DNA from 2 places in the Pseudidiomarina tainanensis genome. Region 2 is predicted to be linked to the other one. Evidence: predicted binding sites of a transcription regulator. Region 2 holds the regulator's gene; the other holds the start of a gene.
The links. The regulator sigma-54, encoded in region 2, starts transcription at its own class of promoters, with help from an activator protein. The targets are predictions, from matches to a motif close to GTTGGCACGNNNNTNGNNT.
Positions count from the first base shown of each region.

Region 1: the regulator sigma-54 is predicted to act here: its motif matches at 1,796-1,814, upstream of BM292_RS08300 (hemerythrin domain-containing protein).

Region 1 is NZ_FOYU01000002.1:305,417-309,841, forward strand. Features, by position in the region: gene BM292_RS08290 (CC0125/CC1285 family lipoprotein) at 1-356, shown strand, start outside; gene fnr (fumarate/nitrate reduction transcriptional regulator Fnr) at 477-1,181, shown strand; gene BM292_RS08300 (hemerythrin domain-containing protein) at 1,192-1,731, opposite strand; gene norR (nitric oxide reductase transcriptional regulator NorR) at 1,911-3,467, shown strand; gene BM292_RS08310 (YbaN family protein) at 3,514-3,909, shown strand; gene BM292_RS08315 (NnrS family protein) at 3,906-4,425, opposite strand, start outside.
Region 2 is NZ_FOYU01000001.1:1,377,599-1,382,023, reverse strand. Features, by position in the region: gene rapZ (RNase adapter RapZ) at 1-273, opposite strand, end outside; gene ptsN (PTS IIA-like nitrogen regulatory protein PtsN) at 285-731, opposite strand; gene hpf (ribosome hibernation promoting factor) at 735-1,022, opposite strand; gene BM292_RS06680 (RNA polymerase factor sigma-54) at 1,049-2,422, opposite strand; gene lptB (LPS export ABC transporter ATP-binding protein) at 2,431-3,156, opposite strand; gene lptA (lipopolysaccharide transport periplasmic protein LptA) at 3,137-3,670, opposite strand; gene lptC (LPS export ABC transporter periplasmic protein LptC) at 3,627-4,202, opposite strand; gene kdsC (3-deoxy-manno-octulosonate-8-phosphatase KdsC) at 4,199-4,425, opposite strand, start outside.

The sequences.
Region 1 (4,425 bases), on a different contig from region 2:
AAACCAAAGCCATGGACTATGCTTTACTCCGCGCCGCTGAAGTGACCTTGGAGAATGGCTATGACTGGTTTGTGGTGACACACCGCGAAACACTCATTGACCGCGAGCGTGTGAGCCCTGAATCAAGTATTGGCTATACCAGTTCACACGATATGGTCACGCGCTGCGGTTTAATCTCGTGCACTACCACGCATTATCCACGCGACACGTACAGTGCCGGTATTCATATCGGTGGTCGTGAGTCGAGTGATATCGAGAGCATTGTTGAAATCAAACTGGGTAAAGGAACACGCCCAGATACCGATTACAGCTTCAATGCACTCGAAGTGAAGGAAAATCTCAGCCCTAAAAATTAGCCCGATCTACCCCTTGAGAGGGATCTCGAGGGTACTCCTTCAGCGCAAGGTTAATTCGCAACCAGACTGCGTATACTGCATGCATTGAAAATTGATTTTGATCTGCATCAGGAAAACGTTATGGCGAATATGACTTCACACATTCATTGTCAAAATTGCAGCATGGCAGCGTTATGTTTGCCATATCAACTCGACCAAGAAGGGATGGCACGCCTTGATACCATTATTCAGCGCCACAAACCGTTACATAAACGCGATGTGTTAGTAAACGCCGGCGCGCCACTGAAGTTTTTATATGCGGTTCGGAGTGGTTCACTAAAATCATACACGATTGATGATAATGGCGTTGAGCAAATCATTGACTTCCATTTACCGGGCGATTTGATTGGCTTCGACGCGCTTGCTAGAAGCGAACACCGAAGCTATACCCAAGCGCTTGAAACCAGCATGCTGTGCGAAATTCCCGTGAGCTCGCTCGATGATCTCGCGGAACAAATGCCAGGCTTACGCCGTCAAATGTGGCGCTTAATGAGCGGCGAGATTTTCACCAGCAAGCAATTGCTCGGCACACTCAACAATCGTTCTGCACAGCAACGTTTAGCGCATTTTTTGGTGACCCTTGCTGATCGCTTTAAAGAGCGTGGCTTATCAAGCCGTTCATTCCGACTCACCATGACTCGCGCTGACATCGGTAACTATCTGGGATTATCAGTCGAAACCATCAGCCGCATTCTATCTGCACTGCAGTTGGAGGGCGTGATTGATGTCCAGAACAAACTCGTCAATGTCATTGAGCCAACCCGCTTGCGCGAGCTGGCTCAGTAACTTGCACGGCCTATTGGCAACCGCCACAACAGTGGCCGTTGCCATGGTGGCCTTTAGTTGCTTCTTCAGCCTGCTTAAACAGCACACTGTTTTCAATCGCAATATGTTGGTGTAAGTCACTCACAAATTCGTTAATGCCTTCATACAACATAATCCAACTCCCGCAAGCGCCGCGCGGTGCATTGCACTGATTCGTAAGTTCTAAAAGCTGCGCAATCATTTGCTCATGTTGATCATGCTCTTCTTCCATAACCGCAATCGGACCTTTTGGATAAATGCCACCAGCCAACATAGGGAACAAAATTTGCTCTTCTTTCATCATGTGACTTTCAAGCTCTTGGTACATGGCTTGCAAATGTTCAGCTAAACCCGCTGGGCATTCGTTGTGGTCATTGTGCACATCTTCGATTTTACGCGCTAAGTTGATGAGATCAGGTAACTGCGCGCGATGCTTTTCATGAAAGTGTTCAATCATGAATTCAGTGAGTGCTTTTTTCGGCATGGCTTGATAAACGGCAAGAGCTTCACTGTGAACGGTTTGGGTAGTCATAACGTCTCCTAGCTAAAATTTTCCGCTGCAAGCAGCGTCATTCATAGTATTTACCCCTTAACTGGTGCAATTTTGGTGCCAAAACTACCCACTTTGATTTATATCGAGTTTTTATCCGCAATGGTAAATTAAACCCAATAAAGTTCGGGTCATTCCGGCCTAAAAGGGTTGTTTTTACCATGCATGATGTCTCTTTATTGGAAACGTTAATTGCCGACTTAGTGACCGATTTACCAGCGGTCATTCGGCTCGAAAAAGTTGTCAAAACACTGCGCACCCACTTCAACTGTGGCGCTGTGGTGATACTCAAACATGACCAAGATATGTTGCGTCCTATTGCAAGTATCGGGCTCGCCCGCGAAGCGCTAGGTCGGCGATTTTTAGTCCCCCAACACCCGCGCCTCGAACGCATTTTAAGTAGTCGTGAAACGGTTCGGTTTGAGCCAGACAGTAGCTTGCCTGATCCGTATGATGGATTAATTGAAGACAGCCCAGATGGGCACCTTGCAGTGCACGATTGCATGGGTATTAGCTTGTATATTGAAGGTAAATGTTGGGGCGTCCTGACACTGGATGCGCTTACCCCAGGCACGTTCGATAATAACACCATGCAAGCCTTGCAACGCGCCAGCTTACTGGTAGAAGCGGCCATTCGTATGGGGCTGATTGAGCAAAATATTCGGGCCTTGCGTAACAATCGCCGCGATAGTGAATACTCACTTACCAGTAACAGCAACGATGGCCAAGAAATTATTGGCCGCAGTGCGGCATTGATGACCGTGTTACAAGAATTAGAAGTGGTTGCTGGTTCTGATTTACCGGTACTGTTACTGGGTGAAACGGGTGTCGGTAAAGAGCTTTTTGCGCGCCAACTCCATCGTTTATCACCACGCAACCACAAGCCGTTGGTTTATGTAAACTGCGCGGCGTTACCAGAAACCTTAGCTGAAAGTGAGCTGTTTGGGCATACCCGCGGAGCCTATTCAGGTGCGACCGGGGAACGTGCCGGACGTTTCGATAGTGCCGATGGTGGTACGATCTTTTTAGACGAAGTCGGTGAGTTACCGCTAGCGATTCAAGCCAAGTTGTTGCGCGTTTTACAAAATGGTGAAATTCAGCGCTTGGGTAGCGATAGTTCACATAAAGTGAATGTTCGAATTGTGGCAGCGACGAATCGCGATTTGAAACAACAAATCAAGTCTGGCGACTTCCGCGCAGATTTATATCACCGTTTGTCGGTTTATCCGCTGCCGATTCCACCACTGCGTGAACGCCACGATGACATCGCCGTGCTGGCGGGACATTTTCTTGAGCTCAACCGCGCTCGCCTGGGTGTTCGGGCATTACGCCTATCACCAGCCGCCGAGCAAGCACTGCAACGCTATGACTGGCCAGGTAATGTGCGCGAACTGGAGCACACTATCAGCCGCGCCGCCATTAAAGCGTTAAGCTTGGGCGCTCGCCGCGATGACATTGTCAGCATTGATGCGCAATTACTGGATTTACCCACTGCTGTGGTGCCAGCAGTAGGCGCGCATGAGCTGCCATTACCGAAAACATCAGGCTCATTAGATGCTGGTGCATTAAACTTGAAAAATGCGGTACAAACGGTGCAACGAGAACTCATTCAACAAGCTCTCGAGCATACTGACTATAAATGGACACAAGCTGCCCGTATACTAGACCTTGATCCGAGCAACTTGCATAAGCTTGCCAGCCGCTTGGGGCTTAAATAGCAATAGTGCTCACATTTGGTTTAAGCAATTACGGATTCGGTATTCTATGAAGGTCATTTTGCGCATACTGCTGTGGCGCACGATAGCAATTTTGGCGTTACTGCTTGGGTTAATCGGCTTATTGTTGCCGATTATGCCAACGGTACCGTTTTTATTAGTCGCTGCATGGGCGGGTGGTAAAGGCTGGCCGGTCCTTGAGCAAAAATTGCTTTCTCACCCCAAATACGGTCCGCAGATAATCGCTTGGCGTAAGCACGGCGTAGTGAAACGTCAACCCAAAGTGATCGCCTCGGTGATGATGGGCGGTAGCGCCATTATGCTGAGCTTCAGCCCAGCACCGTTGGCGCTAAAGTTTGCCATCATTGGCATTATGGCGACTATCGCGTTTTGGCTCTGGCTACGTCCTGAATCCGCACCCGCCGATACAATCGATGCCGATTAACCCGGGCGCCCATCAGGCCGCGGCGTGATAAGAATGGGCAGATACACCACCACATAAATCGTATAGGCAATAATCCACGTTGCCGCCGCAAATACCAACCATGACATCGCTAAATCAGGGACCAACCAAGTCAGTACCACACGGGAAAGTGCCGCTGAAATAACCAAGAGGAATGCCAACGACATGATGGCTTTAGGCTGGAGTGGGCGACCACTATGACCCAAGGATACGCGTGCAATCATGGCCAAAATCATATTGCCCATAGCGCCGGCTGTTAATGCGTGCAAGGCGATCGAGTTGGTGATGCTGGTGATACCCAACTCACGCAAAGCAAACAATGCAAGGCCAACCGGAATAAACCAATAAGCGACGTGCAAGGACCACAGCAGTGGCACCCGTAGCGTGATCCAAATGCGCCAGCGCAAACAGCGAATACCTAAGGCAACGGCGCTAATTCCGTATAAAGCTGCCATGACACCATTCGGTAGCTGCGCGCTGAACAAAGTAATATTCAGG
Region 2 (4,425 bases):
AATTGCTTCCGATGAGTCGATGTAGAGGATTTCTGGTTTAACTTTGCTGGGCAGAAAATCGAGCGCTTCGGTAAGCTCATTTTGATCGGCAGGTAAATTGCGCACATCAACACTGACCGCAACTTTGTCATATTGATCAATGACTGCATGCACAAGTGTAGGCATCAGAGTAATCGGTAAATTATCGACACAGTAATAGCCGAGATCTTCAAGAACTCTCAGCGCAATAGTTTTCCCGGAGCCGGATCGGCCTGTGACAATAATTAATTGCATGATGCTTCTACTTAACCCGTGAACAGGTCATATAATTCTTGATCGCTCTGGGCATCACGTAAAGCCCGCGTACAATTCTTATCATTTAATCGTTGTGCCACCGACGCCAGCGTTTGCAAATGTTGCTCATGCTGGTCTTCAGGTACCAATAGCGCGAAAATAATGTCGACCGGCTGATTATCAATGGCATCGAAATCGATAGGTGCTGATAGCGTCATGAGTATTGCTACAGGTTTGTTAGCACTCGCTAACCGACCATGTGGAATTGCAACACCCATACCGATACCGGTGCTGCCCAATCGTTCGCGATTCAGCAGGCTTTCAAAGACATCGAAGCTGGTTGTGCCAGACAGGCGAGGCGCGGCCAGTTGGCCAATGAGCTCAAGTACTTTCTTTTTACTTGAGCCGTCGACTGCACAGCGCGTGCAGTCGGGGCTTAACAAGGTGGATAAATCCATGATTTAGTGACGTTTCATCTTTTCTTTATGTTTAATAACCTGCCGATCGAGTTTGTCGATCAACCCGTCGATGGCGGCATACATATCTTGATGCTCTGAATCTGCGAAAATTTCGCCGCCATTCAAATGCAGCGTAGCTTCCGCTTTTTGCGTCAACTTTTCAACATTTAAAATGACATGGACGTTATTTATGTGGTCAAAATGACGTTCGAGCTTGCTAAATTTGCTATCAACATACTCGCGCAAGGCGTCAGTGATTTCTACGTGATGACCAGTCAGATTAATTTGCATAACATCTTCCTTCTGTTGTCCAAGATTCAGATAAGACGTTTGCGTTGACTCGAGGGCGGAATATTGAGTGCCTCTCGATACTTCGCAATGGTCCGTCTAGCTACTTGGATACCCTGTTCCGCTAGGAGTTCAGTCAATTTACTGTCACTCAGCGGCTTTTTCGGGTTTTCCGCAGCAACTAGCTTTTTCAACAACGCGCGTATCGCCGTTGATGAAGCTTCTCCACCCGTATCAGTGCCAAGCTGACTAGAGAAGAAGTACTTCAATTCAAACACACCACGCGGCGAATGCATATACTTTTGCGTGGTTACTCGTGAAATAGTTGATTCGTGCATATCAACCGCACTGGCAATGTCGGCTAAAACCATCGGTTTCATGGCTTCTTCACCGTATTCAAAGAAGCCTTGTTGGCGCAAAACAATAGCGTTGGCTACCTTGAGCAACGTTTCGTTGCGGCTATCAAGGCTACGAATAAACCATTTGGCTTCTTGTGTTTGCTGGCGTATGTATTGCATGTCATCAGTTTGGCGCGATCCTTGGCATAACTTCGCGTAACTTTCATTTACCTTAAGTTTAGGCACACTTTCTGGATTTAGCTCAACCATCCAGCGATTATTTTTTTTGCGCACTAAAATATCCGGAATCACATAGTCGTCATCACTTTGATTGAACGCCTCGCCCGGTCGCGGTTGTAGTTGTTGAATGAGCTCAATGACTGCGGCTAAGTCGTCTTCATTCAAGCGTAATCGCCGCGCCAACGTTCGGTAATCACGACTGCCCAAAAGAGCTAAATGCTCACGAACTGCCGTAAACGCTTCATTGCGCCACGGTGTATCGGTGGGTAAGTGTAGAAGTTGCAAGGCGAGGCATTCACCGACATCGCGAGCGCCGACGCCGATAGGGTCAAAATGTTGAATACGCTTAAGTACAACAGCCACTTCATCGAGCTCAACTGGCTCGTCTAACTGCTGATTGACGGCGCTAATGATGTCGTCAAGCGAGGCGGTTAAGTAACCACTATCATCAATGGCGTCAATGATGGCGAGGGCAATGACTTCATCAACAGTAGAAAAATGCGAGAGCTGCATTTGCCAGATTAGATGGTCGTGCAAACTTGTGCTTGAGGCGCCTTCAAATACTGAATCCTCGCCATCGAAACTCGATGCTGACTGACCTAAAGAAGCAGAACAAGGACTATCCCATAATTCATCGTCGTCGCTGATTGCGGTTTCGCCCTCCGCTTCGGCTTGCTCAAGTTCAAGTAGGGGATTTTCTTCAAGCGCTTGTTGAACTTCTTGCTGTAGTTCCAGCGTTGAAAGCTGCAACAGTTTAATCGCCTGCTGCAGCTGTGGTGTCATTGACAGCTGCTGAGAGAACTTAAACTGCAGACCTTGTTTCATTAAACCACCTAGAGGGTGAATTGTTCGCCCAAATACACGTCTTTAACCTGTTGGTTATTTAAGATGGTATGGGCGTCACCGGTCGCTATCAACTCACCGTGGCTAACAATATAAGCATTTTCACAAACCGAGAGGGTTTCGCGTACGTTGTGATCAGTAATTAGCACACCAATGCCGCGATTTTTCAGATGCTCAATAATTTTTTTAATATCGAGAACTGAAATGGGGTCGACGCCTGCAAACGGTTCATCGAGCAAAATAAACGCTGGGTCAGCGGCAAGAGCACGAGCAATCTCGACGCGACGACGTTCACCGCCGGACAAGCTCATCCCGAGGCTATTCGCAATGTGGCCAATATGAAACTCTTCGAGCAGACCATCTAAACGTTCTTCACGGCCATTGGCATCGAGGTCTTTGCGCGTCTCTAAGATCGCCATGATATTGTCACGTACGGTCAATTTTCGAAATATTGAGGACTCTTGCGGCAGATACCCAATACCGCGGCGCGCACGCTCATGCATTGGAAGCAACGAAATATCTTCGTCATCAATCATGATGCGCCCTTTATCGTTGTTGACCAAGCCAACAATCATATAGAAAGTAGTCGTTTTACCAGCCCCATTCGGGCCCAGCAAGCCGATAATTTGACCGGATTCTACGGTTAGACTGACGTCTTTTACTACTTGCCGCTTGTTGTACGATTTCGCGAGATGCTCAGCGATTAGTCGGCTCATTCTGGTTGTCGCTCTTTTTCTTTGGCATAAAAATGGTGGTCACACGATCCGCATCATCTTCGCTACGGTTAGCTGAAAGCTGTTGCGTCGCAAAGTTATAGATAATCTCGCTACCTTGTATCACGCTATTTTCTTGCGAGACCTTCACATTGCCAGAGAGTGTCAATAATTGCTGGCTTTGATCGTAACTAATTATTTCCGCTTCAGCCGTGATGGGCGAGCCATCGTCCAACTGCTGCTCATAAACAGCGGGGCTACCTGTGGCGGTGAATACATCCGTTTGATCATCACGACGTGTCACTTCAAGATGATCGGCACGAATCGATAAGCTACCCTGACGAATCACGACATTTTGATCGAACACCGCTACTTTTTTGGCCACATCAAATGACTCACGTTCGGCATTAATCTGAATCGGCTTATCAAAGTCTTCGCGACCTTGCGCAGCGCTCTCATTCACACTTATAGCATTAATTGCTAGTAGCGCTACGACCGGTATAAATCGTTTCAACATGTTTTGTCATTTCCAATGTTTGGGCGCGCAAATCGGCACGCATTCCTTCACCTTTTGCCGTGAAGTCACGACCAATAATTAACACCGGCTGTTCGGTGATAACCAATTCTTCGCGCGTATTAATTGTCAAATAACTGGTTTCAATACGTTCGACAAATTCTTCGGCAGACAGACTCGTCATTTCAATATTACGTTCTAATACCAGTGTTTTATCTGCATAAAACGAACCTTGTTCGGCTTCAACTTGCCACATCGGCCCGTTATTATCGAGCTGCACAATATAAGTTGGCGCCATTAACTCGGTTAGTCCAATGGGGCTGTAGTGCGTCATTTGTTCGGCAGCTATTTTGTGAGCAAGTTCACCTTGTTCGCCGTATACCCGCACAATTAAACCTTTGGCGGTAAAGTCAGGTTTTATTTCTCGATAACCCTGCTGTTCTTCGGTACTCACGCTGTCATCGAACGGTCGCCAAATCAGCACTGCTGCTGCGAGAAAGATAATGCCAATGATAACCAGAATATTCCGATTCACAGGCTCACTCCACCGTGCAATTGTAATTGTCCCTGTGCCAACAAAATTAAATCGCTTAATTCCCGCACGGCACCGTAACCGCCGCGTTGTGCGGTGACATAATCTGCCGATTGTTGCACAAACGGATGCCCATCTTGCACTGACACACCAACGCCACTGCGTTTGAGCATGTCAACATCAGGTACATCATCACCGATACTGGCAACTTCACGTGCATCTAAGT